DNA from 3 places in the Acidovorax sp. AC410 genome. Region 2 is predicted to be linked to each of the others. Evidence: predicted binding sites of a transcription regulator. Region 2 holds the regulator's gene; each other region holds the start of a gene.

Region 1 (3,203 bases), 4.5 Mb from region 2:
CCCTCTCGCAGTTCAGCGACGAACAGCGCAAGCGCGGCGTGCTGGCCTTCTCGGCCGGCAACCATGCGCAGGCCATCGCGCTGTCGGCCCGGCTGCTGGACATGCCAGCCCTGATCGTGATGCCCGAGGACGCACCCACCACCAAGATGGCCGCCACGCGCGAGTACGGCGCCCAGGTCGTCACCTACGACCGCTACACCGAGGACCGCGAGGCCATCAGCCAGAGGCTGGCCCAGGAGCGCGGCATGACGCTGGTGCCGCCCTTCGATCACCCGCACGTGATCGCCGGCGAGGGCACTGCCGCCAAGGAATTCCTGGAGGAGATACCCGACCTCGATTACCTTTTCGTCTGCGTGGGCGGCGGCGGCCTGCTGGCCGGCAGCCTGCTGGCGAGCGAGGCCCTGGCGCCGCGCTGCCGCGTGGTGGGCGTGGAGCCCGAGGCCGGCAACGACGGCCAGCAATCGCTGCGCAGCGGACAGCTGGTGCAGATCCCCACGCCGCACACGATTGCCGATGGCGCACAGGCCCGCTCGCTCGGGCAGATCCCCTTTCCCATCATCCAGCGCCTCGCGGAAGACATCGTCACCGCCACCGACGAGCAACTGGTCGAGGCCATGCGCTTCTTTGCCGAGCGCATGAAGCTGGTGGTGGAACCCACGGGCGCGCTGGCCTTTGCCGGCGCACGGCATGGCAGCGTGGACGTGCATGGCGCAAAGGTCGGCATCCTCATCAGCGGGGGCAACGTGGACATGGCAAGGTACGCGCGCTTTCTGGCGGATTGATTCCCCCCGAAGCGACTGCGTCGCCTCCCCCTCAAGGGGGCGACCCCAGTGGCCCGGCAAAGCCGGATCCACGGGGTCCCTGGCATGTGGCCTTGCCAGTTTCCACGCCCGGAGGCCCGAAGGGGCGTCAAAATACCACCACCTCTATTCATTCACATCCGCATAACAAAGGCCGCGCCATGAGCACCGCTACCAACAGCAACGTCACCGTCATCAAGCACCCCCTCGTCCAGCACAAGCTCACGCTGATGCGCAAGAAGGACGCCAGCACCAACAGCTTTCGCCGCCTGCTGGGCGAGCTGAGCACGCTCATGGCCTACGAGGTCACGCGCGACATGCCGCTGCAGGACATCGAGATCGAAACCCCGCTGGAGACCATGACCGGTCAGGTGATCGACGGCAAGAAGCTGGTGCTGGTCTCCATCCTGCGCGCGGGCAACGGTTTCCTCGACGGCATGCTCACTGTGGTGCCTGGCGCGCGCGTGGGCCACATCGGCCTGTACCGTGACCCGGCCACGCTGCAGCCGGTGGAGTACTACTTCAAGATGCCGTCCGAGATGGACGAGCGCGACATCATCGTGGTCGACCCCATGCTGGCCACCGGCAACTCGGCCGCCGCCTGCGTCGACCGGCTCAAGAAGCTCAACCCCCGCTCCATCAAGTTCGTGTGCCTGCTGGCCGCCCCCGAAGGCGTTGCCACGCTGCAGAAGGCGCACCCGGACGTGCCGATCTTCACCGCCGCCATCGACCGCGAGCTCAACGACCATGGCTACATTCTGCCGGGCCTGGGCGATGCCGGCGACCGCATTTTTGGCACCAAGTAAGAGCAGCCAACAAAACTCTTCTGGCGTCGTTGCTGAGCCTTGTCGTACTAACGTACTGCCTGCGGCTCAGCGCCTAGCCAGAACCGCTTCGCTGAGCTTTGTTAGCCGCTCTGGACACAGGGCTAATCCCAGAAGCCGCTGCAGAGATGTCTTTCCCGCGGCGGCTTTTTTACGCCCCAAGCCGGTGCGAATTTTTACCAACTGGTGGCTTTCTTCTGGCAGACTCCATGCCAGCGCCTGCCATCCATTGGCGCACAAATTGCTTGAGACAACGCCAGATCCGATCGCCCATCCTCCATCCGAAGAAGGAATCACCCCATGACCTCACGCCGCATCTTCACCGGCCACCTGTTCTCCACCTCGCTGGCGCTGTCGGCCATGATCGGGCTGGCGCCCGGCGCGGCCATGGCGCAGGCCAAGACCAAGGTGGCGGCGATCTACACGGTGCCCTATGAGCAGCAGTGGGTGAGCCGCATCCACAAGGCGCTCAAGGCGGCCGAGGCGCGCGGCGAGATCGAATACAAGTCCAGCGAGAACGTGACCAACGCCGACTACGAGCGCGTGATGCGCGAGTACGCCACCGGCGGCAACCAGCTCATCGTGGGCGAGGCCTTCGCGGTGGAAGCCGCCGCCCGCAAGGTGGCCAAGGATTTCCCCAAGACGTCCTTCCTGCTCGGCTCCTCGGGCAAGCCGCAGGCGCCCAATTTCAGCGTGTTCGACAACTACATCCAGGAGCCGGCCTACCTGTCGGGCATGGTGGCCGGCGGCATGACCAAGAGCAACAAGATCGGCATGGTGGGAGGTTTCCCCATCCCCGAGGTGAACCGCCTGATGCACGCCTTCATGGCCGGCGCCAAGGAAGTGAACCCAAAGGTGGAGTTCACCATCAGCTTCATCAACAGCTGGTTCGACCCACCAAAGGCCAAGGAAGCCACCTTCGCCATGATCGACAAGGGCGCCGACGTGCTGTACGCCGAGCGCTTCGGCGTGAGCGATGCCGCCAAGGAAAAGGGCAAGCTGGCCATTGGCAATGTGATCAACACGCAGGACAAGTACCCCGACACGGTGGTCGCTTCGGCCCTGTGGCACATGGAGCCCAGCATCGACCGCGCGCTCAAGCTGGTCAAGGAAGGCAAGTTCACACCCGAGGACTACGGCCCGTACTCGATGATGAAGCACAAGGGCTCGGAGCTCGCGCCCCTGGGCACCTTCGAGAAGAAGGTGCCGGCCGACATCGTGGCCAAGGTCAAGGCCAAGGAAGCCGACATCCTGGCCGGCAAGTTCACCGTGAAGGTGGACGACAGCCAGCCCAAGTCCACGGCCAAGTAAGAAGTTGCGGGTGCCATGGCACCCCCACCATCATCCGGGCCACCACCTCACCGCGGTGGCCCTTTTCATTGGCGCCTGCCTTGCCTTCATCTGCTGCCCATGACCCTCACCGCCCTGCTCCCCCGTATCGCCCAACTGCTCGGAACCCTGGCCCTGGCAGGTGCGCTGGCGGGCTGTTCCGCCATCCCCGCAGCCCAGGGCACGCGCCTTGACAGCACACCACGCATTGCCGTGATCTCAGCCTTCGCGCCCGAACTCACCGTGCTGC
Region 2 (3,203 bases):
CCCAGGGCATGCTGGGCATGAACGAGCTGCGCGTGACCTTCACGGTGCTCGTCAACGGCGCTCCGCAGGAGCCTGTGGCCCAGGCGCTGGAGTTGCTGCGCTCGCTGCGGCGCGCACCGGCCTCGAAAGCGCCCTGATGCCCCCCATCCTCGGCACCGTGATGGTCTACGCGCGCGACATGCAGCGCAGCGCAGCGTTCTACCGCACGCACTTCGGTCTTGAGACCACTGGGGACGTGGTGGAGGGCCTGATCGAGCTCCAGGCCCCGGACGGAGGGGCCAGCATCCTGGTCCACCAGGCGGCCAAGAGCGTGAAGCTCGGCCAGGCGGGGGTGAAGCTGTGCTTTCATGTGCCGGACGTGGAAGCCTTCAAGGTCCGTGCGCTGGCACAGGGCCTGGCCTTCGGCAGCACGCACCAGGCCAATGGCTATGCGTTCGCCAATGCCAAGGACCCGGACGGCAATGCCGTCAGCATCTCCAGCCGGGCGTTCCGCCAGCCAGGCTGACAGCGGATCAGAGCGCCTTGCGCAGGTTGGCCGGCGCGATCTTGAGCGCCTCGCGGTACTTGGCCACGGTGCGGCGTGCGCATTCGATGCCCTGCTCCTTGAGCATCTCTGCGATCTGGCTGTCCGAGAGCGGCTTGGCCGGGCTTTCGGCCGCCACGAACTGCTTGATGAGGGCGCGCACGGCCGTGCTCGATGCGTTGCCGCCGGTTTCGGTGCCCAGGCCCGAACCGAAGAAATACTTGAGCTCGTAGGTGCCGATGGGCGTGGACATGTACTTGGCCGTGGTCACGCGGCTGATGGTGGACTCGTGCAGGCCCAGCTCGTCGGCGATGTCGCGCAGCACCAGCGGGCGCATGGCCAGCTCGCCATGGGTGAAAAAGCTCTTTTGCCGCTCGACGATGGCGCGCGAGACGCGCAGGATGGTGTCGAAGCGCTGCTGGATGTTCTTGATGAACCAGCGCGCCTCCTGCAACCGCTGCTGCATGGCCTGGTGGCCCTCGCCGCCCTTGTGGCCGCGCAGGGCGCCGGCGTAGATGTCGTGTACGCGCAGGCGCGGCATCACGTCGGGGTTCAGGGCCACGATGAAGTTGTGCTGGCCGTCGCGGCCATTGGCCCGCCCGGCCTTGCGCACGATGACGTCGGGCACGATGATGTTGCGCTCCACGTCGACGAACTTGCGCCCGGGGCGCGGCTCCAGCCGCGCGATCAGGGCCATGGCGGCGCGCGTGCGCTCCTCGCCGTCGCCGCACAGCTGCGTGAGGCGGCGGATGTCGCGGCGCGCCAGCATCTCCAGCGGCTGCTGGCACACGCGCAGCGCGGTCTGCACGGTGTCAGGGTCGAGCTCGCTGTCTTCGTCGGCCGCCAGGGCCGTGAGCTGCAGTGTGAGGCATTCACCCAGGCCACGCGCACCCACGCCCACGGGCTCCAGGCTCTGCAGCAGGCGCAGCGCCACGGTGAAGCGATGCACCAGCTCTTCGATCTGCTCCAGGTCGTCGGGGCCGGCCAGGGCGATGGCCAGCTCTTCGAGCGGGTCCTCGAGGTAGCCATCGTCGTTGAGCGATTCGATCAGGAAGCGCAGCGCCGCGCGGTCCACCTCGGACAGCCGCAGCGACAGGGCCTGGCGGTGCAGGAAGGCGGTGAGCGATTCGTGCGTGCGGGCCAGTTCGGTGGCATCGGCCTCGTCGCCCTCCGAATCATTGCGGTTGCGGGCCGGCGCATCGCCACCCCACTCGGCATCGTTGGGGGACACGTCCACGGTGCCATCGCCGCTCCAGTCGGGCTCGTCGCCCGCACTGCTGCCCACTTCCGCATCGCCCTGCGGGCTGTCGGCCGGGGTCTCGGTCGACGTGCTGGAGCCCGGGGCACTGGAGTAGACCGCATCGTCGGAACTGTAGTCGTCCGGCTGCGCGGGCGCGTCGGCCGTGTCCACGCCAAACTCCTCGCGCGGGGCCTCGTCGGCATTGCGTTCAAGGAACGGGTTTTCGTCGAGCATCTGCTCGACCTCCTGGCCCAGCTCCAGCGTGGACAGTTGCAGCAACCGGATGGACTGCTGCAGCTGGGGCGTGAGCGCCAGGTGCTGCGATACGCGCAGTGACAGGCCGGGCTTCATCGCACAGCCCCCGGGGACTGCCACGAAGGCAGGTGCATGGCGAACAGGTGGTCCATCGGTCTGCTACATGCGGAAGTGTTCACCCAGGTACACCCGGCGCACTTCGGCGTTGTCGACGATTTCGGAGGGGGTACCCTGGGCCAGCACGTGGCCATCGCTGATGATGAAGGCGTGGTCGCAGATGCCCAGCGTCTCGCGCACGTTGTGGTCGGTGATGAGCACGCCGATGCCGCGCGCCTTGAGGAAGCCGATGATGCGCTGGATCTCGATCACCGCGATGGGGTCAATGCCGGCAAAGGGCTCGTCCAGCAGGATGAAGCGCGGCTGCGTGGCCAGCGCGCGGGCGATCTCCACGCGGCGACGTTCGCCGCCGGACAGGGCCAGCGCGGGCGAGGCGCGCAGGTGCTCCACGCGCAGTTCCGTGAGCAGCGCCGTGAGGCGCTCCTCAATGGCCTGGCGCGGCAGCGGCTGGCCGTCCTCGCCGCGCTGCAGCTCAAGCACGGCGCGCACGTTCTCCTCGACCGTGAGCTTGCGGAAAATCGAGGCTTCCTGTGGCAGGTAGGACAGGCCCAGGCGCGAGCGCCGATGGATGGGCATGTGGGCCACCGAGTGGCCGTCGATGCGGATGTCGCCGGCATCGCTGCGCACCAGGCCGACGATCATGTAGAACGAGGTGGTCTTGCCCGCACCGTTGGGGCCGAGCAATCCCACGACTTCGCCTTTTTGCACGACCAGCGACACGTCCTTGACGACCTTGCGGCTGCCGTAGGATTTTTCGAGGTGGTGCACCTCCAGCCGGCTGTCCGCCGGGGACCCGGCGACGGTGCTCACGTCGGCCCCGCTCACTTGGCGCCGCCGCTCAGGGTGCTGCTGGGGCGCAGGGTGGTGCCCGGTGCCGCAGGGGCAGGGGCAGCGGCGCTGGCCGGTGTTTCCTTGGGCGACAGGATGGCGCGCACGCGGCCGCCGGGCGCCGGGGCATCGCCCGCGGCATTGGTACCGCCGCGCGGCTTGGCGTCCACGGTGAACACGTCGGTCAGGTTGTTGTAGACGATGATCTGCCCGGTGATCTCGTCGGTCAGCGTGGATTCG
Region 3 (3,203 bases), 1.9 Mb from region 2:
CCACCTCGGGTTTCTCCTGCAGCAGCTTGCCGGCCAGCACGGCGTTGCCATACAGGTGCAGGCCCGCCTTGTTGTATTCGAGCACCGACAGGTCCTTGGGCGGCACGCGCGCAAACAGCGACACAGCGGAGTCGTGGAAGTAGGTGGCGGCATCGACATCGCCGCGCACCACCACGTTGTCGCGCGCGCTGAAGTCGGTGGTCACCCAGCTGAACAGCTCGGGTGGGGTCTTGAGCGCGCGGGCCACCATGGGCCAGCTGCGGCGCGTGGCTTCCACGGCGGCGGCGGCCACCTTCTTGCCCTTGAGCGACTGGAAATCGGTGGTGATGCCGCGGTCCTTGCGGCCGATGATGACGAAGGGCGCGCGGTTGTAGTACTGGTAGATGGCCTGTACCGGTGTGTCGGCGTTCTGCGCGTGGAACTCGGCCAGCGCGCTGATGTCGCCCAGGCCGATGTCGTAGGCACCGCTGGCCACGCGCGTGATCGAGGCGACCGAGCCTGCGCCCACGTCGATGCTCACATCCAGGCCCTCGTCCTTGAAGTAGCCCTTGGCCTGCGCAAGGAAGAAGGGCGAGGTCTGGCTGGTGACGCGGAAGTCGAGCGTGAACTTGAGCGGGGTGAGCGCGCCCTGCGCATGCACCACGGCAGGCGCGGCCAGGCTGGCTGCGCCCAGCGTGGTGGCGATGGAGGAGGCAAGGGTGGTCGAGAGAAAGCGGCGGCGTTGCATCATGGCGGAGGCCCAGGTTCGGTGGAATCTCCCGGGCCCACGGGCGTGTGCTGCCGCGGGACCAGGTCGAACTGAGCAATTTCCGGGCGCCACCATCAGAAAAGGGTGGCAGCGCTGAACGCTTCTACTCGGCAGAGGCTGATGCAGAAAGCGTGCCCGGTGTCGCGAAAGCGCTGCGCCGTGCTGTGTGCCAGGCCCTTTTTGCCAGGGACTTGCCTTGGCGCAAGTCCCTGCCGGGCCTCTTGTGCATCGGGGTTGGCTGGCGCCGGGCACGCACCCGCGGTGCGCTGGCTTGGTGCGTTGATTGGTGCGTTGACGCCCTGGTTTGGTGAGGGGCAGGCCCTGGGTCTGAAGGTGCCAAGGGGCTTTCCTGTGATGGGCATGGCTGTGTTGCTGGCCTGCTGTTTGCTAGCATCCGCGCTGAGAGTAGAAGCGTTCAGTCCAGCAGATCCGCATTGCGCGGGCCGGTTGGCGGGTCATTGCTCTTGAAGCCGGTGGCGGCTTGTGTGCAGTGCGCGTGCCTTTTGCGGGCCCGCGCAGCCTGCGGGCCGTTGCCATTGTTCCCTTCAAGAGCCACATGGCGCCGTGCCGCTTCATCCCCAGCGGCCTGCCGTGTGCCTTGTTTTGATCCAACGAGGACACAGACATCATGCAGACCACCGCCGCAAACCCCGCCACAACCGTCTACGAGCCCACCGTCGCCCCCGACGTGCTGGGCGAATTGGAGAAAGAATCGCGCATGGGCGGCGCGATGGACGGCGAGACCTCCACGCGCGAAGTGCGCCGCATCGACATCTCCAACTTCGACCAGCGCAAGGAAGAGATCGCCGAGCAGCTGTGGGCCGCATCGGTCGATATCGGCTTTTTCCAGGTGACGAACCACGGCATCCCCATCGAGGACATCCGCGCCGCCTTCGCGCGGGCGCAGGTCTTCTTCGACCAGCCCAAGGACACCAAGGCCCAGTGGCCGTTGTCGCGCAACTCCGGCTGGGAGCACAAGGCGCAAATCCGCCCCTCCACGCGCACGCCGGACCAGAAGGAGTCCTACCAGATCACACGCCCGCGCATGGCCGGCCTGTGGCCCACCGAGGCCGAGCTGCCGGGCTTCCAGGCCGCTACGCTGGCCTTCGAGCGCCAGTGCTGGGAGGTGGGTATGCGCCTGCTCTCGTGCTTTGCCTACAAGCTGGGCTTTGATGCGGACTTCTTCACCCGCGCCCACAACCCCGATCTGCCCACCTACCAGAGCACGCTGCGCATGCTGCACTACTTTGCAGTAGACCCGGCGCTCAAGGACGAGCTGGGCCTGTGGCGTGCCGGCGCCCACACCGACTTCGACTGCCTCACCCTGCTGTTCCAGCGCCCCGGCCAAGGCGGCCTGCAGGTGTTGCCTGGCAAGGAAGCCGAGGGCCGCCAGTGGACCAGCGTGGAGCCGGCCGAGGGCGTGATCACCTGCAACATCGGCGACATGCTCACGCGCTGGAGCGACGACCAGTTGCCCAGCAACTTCCACCGCGTGCGCAACCCCCTGCCGAATGAATACCAGGGCGCGCGCTACAGCCTGGCCTTCTTCTGCCAGGCCAATGAAGACGCGGTCATCGAAGGCCCGGCGAAGAAGTACCCGCCCATCACCGGCGCCGAGTACCTGCGCCAGCGCATCAGCGCGAACTTCTCCAACAAGTACTGAGTGAGGGAAAGGGCGTGCGGGGCTCAGGTCCCGCCGCGCATCCAGAAGTACGCGCCCACTGCAAACACCAGCACCACGGCCACCACGATCCAGTTGCCCGCGCTGCCGCTGGGCTGCTGGCCGGGCGAAAGGCCCGGGGTGCCCGCACCCATGCCGATGGAGGCAGGCTCGCCCATGGACTGCTCGATCGCATCGGCCCGCTCCTTGGCCTCCTTGAGGCCCAGGCCCTCATGGTCGCGCAGCAGGCGGATGGCCTCGATCTTGTTGCCTTCGGCCAGGGCCTGGCGCACTGCGTCAGGCACGTGGAAACGGTCCATGGGCTGTGCGGCGCGGGCCGCCAAGGGCAGTGCATCGCCACGCTGGTGCGCGTCGATCAGGTCCTTGGCCTCCTTGAGGCCCAGGCCCGTGGCGGCACGCAGGCGCTTGATGGCCTCGATGGGCTGGCCCGCGTCGAGCGCGGCCTGCACGTCGGGCGGCAAAGGGTGTCCGGGGCTGGGGGTGTTCTGCATCGGCGCGTTGTACCACGCGCCCCGGCGCCGCTCATGCCGATGCGGCAGCCCGGCCGAAGGCGCTGAGGCGGAACACATTGTCCTCCGGGTCCGCCAGCACCACCTGCCACTGGCCGTAGTAGGTGGGGTAGGGCGGCTTGATGAGCTGCCCGCCCAGCACCGTGGCCTGGTGGCCCGCAGCGTCCACGGCCTCGGGCGTGGCAAGCATGAAGGTAGCGTAGCCCGTCACGCTGCGGGGTGGCAGTTGGGCCTCGTCGGGCCGGCGGTCGGCCAGGCCCAGCAG

The links. Region 2 encodes sigma-54, which starts transcription at its own class of promoters, with help from an activator protein. Its sites were predicted from a motif close to TGGCANGNAANCTGCTTT; they were not measured.
Region 1: a site for sigma-54 is predicted at 1,855-1,872, ahead of AC0IZS_RS27265 (BMP family protein). Genes of this name have one in related genera too.
Region 3: a site for sigma-54 is predicted at 1,122-1,139, ahead of AC0IZS_RS15215 (isopenicillin N synthase family dioxygenase). Genes of this name have one in related genera too.

What each region holds. Positions count from the first base shown of each region.
Region 1 covers NZ_CEEDCG010000001.1:5,872,540-5,875,742, forward strand. Annotated here, with positions in the region: gene AC0IZS_RS27255 (threo-3-hydroxy-L-aspartate ammonia-lyase) at 1-782, shown strand, start outside; gene upp (uracil phosphoribosyltransferase) at 962-1,606, shown strand; gene AC0IZS_RS27265 (BMP family protein) at 1,925-2,935, shown strand; gene AC0IZS_RS27270 (5'-methylthioadenosine/S-adenosylhomocysteine nucleosidase) at 3,035-3,203, shown strand, end outside.
Region 2 covers NZ_CEEDCG010000001.1:1,394,488-1,397,690, forward strand. Annotated here, with positions in the region: gene AC0IZS_RS06465 (hypothetical protein) at 1-137, shown strand, start outside; gene AC0IZS_RS06470 (VOC family protein) at 137-505, shown strand; gene AC0IZS_RS06475 (RNA polymerase factor sigma-54) at 513-2,114, opposite strand; gene lptB (LPS export ABC transporter ATP-binding protein) at 2,178-2,960, opposite strand; gene lptA (lipopolysaccharide transport periplasmic protein LptA) at 2,957-3,203, opposite strand, start outside.
Region 3 covers NZ_CEEDCG010000001.1:3,252,802-3,256,004, forward strand. Annotated here, with positions in the region: gene AC0IZS_RS15210 (ABC transporter substrate-binding protein) at 1-727, opposite strand, end outside; gene AC0IZS_RS15215 (isopenicillin N synthase family dioxygenase) at 1,377-2,411, shown strand; gene AC0IZS_RS15220 (ribosomal protein L7/L12) at 2,435-2,920, opposite strand; gene AC0IZS_RS15225 (VOC family protein) at 2,952-3,203, opposite strand, start outside.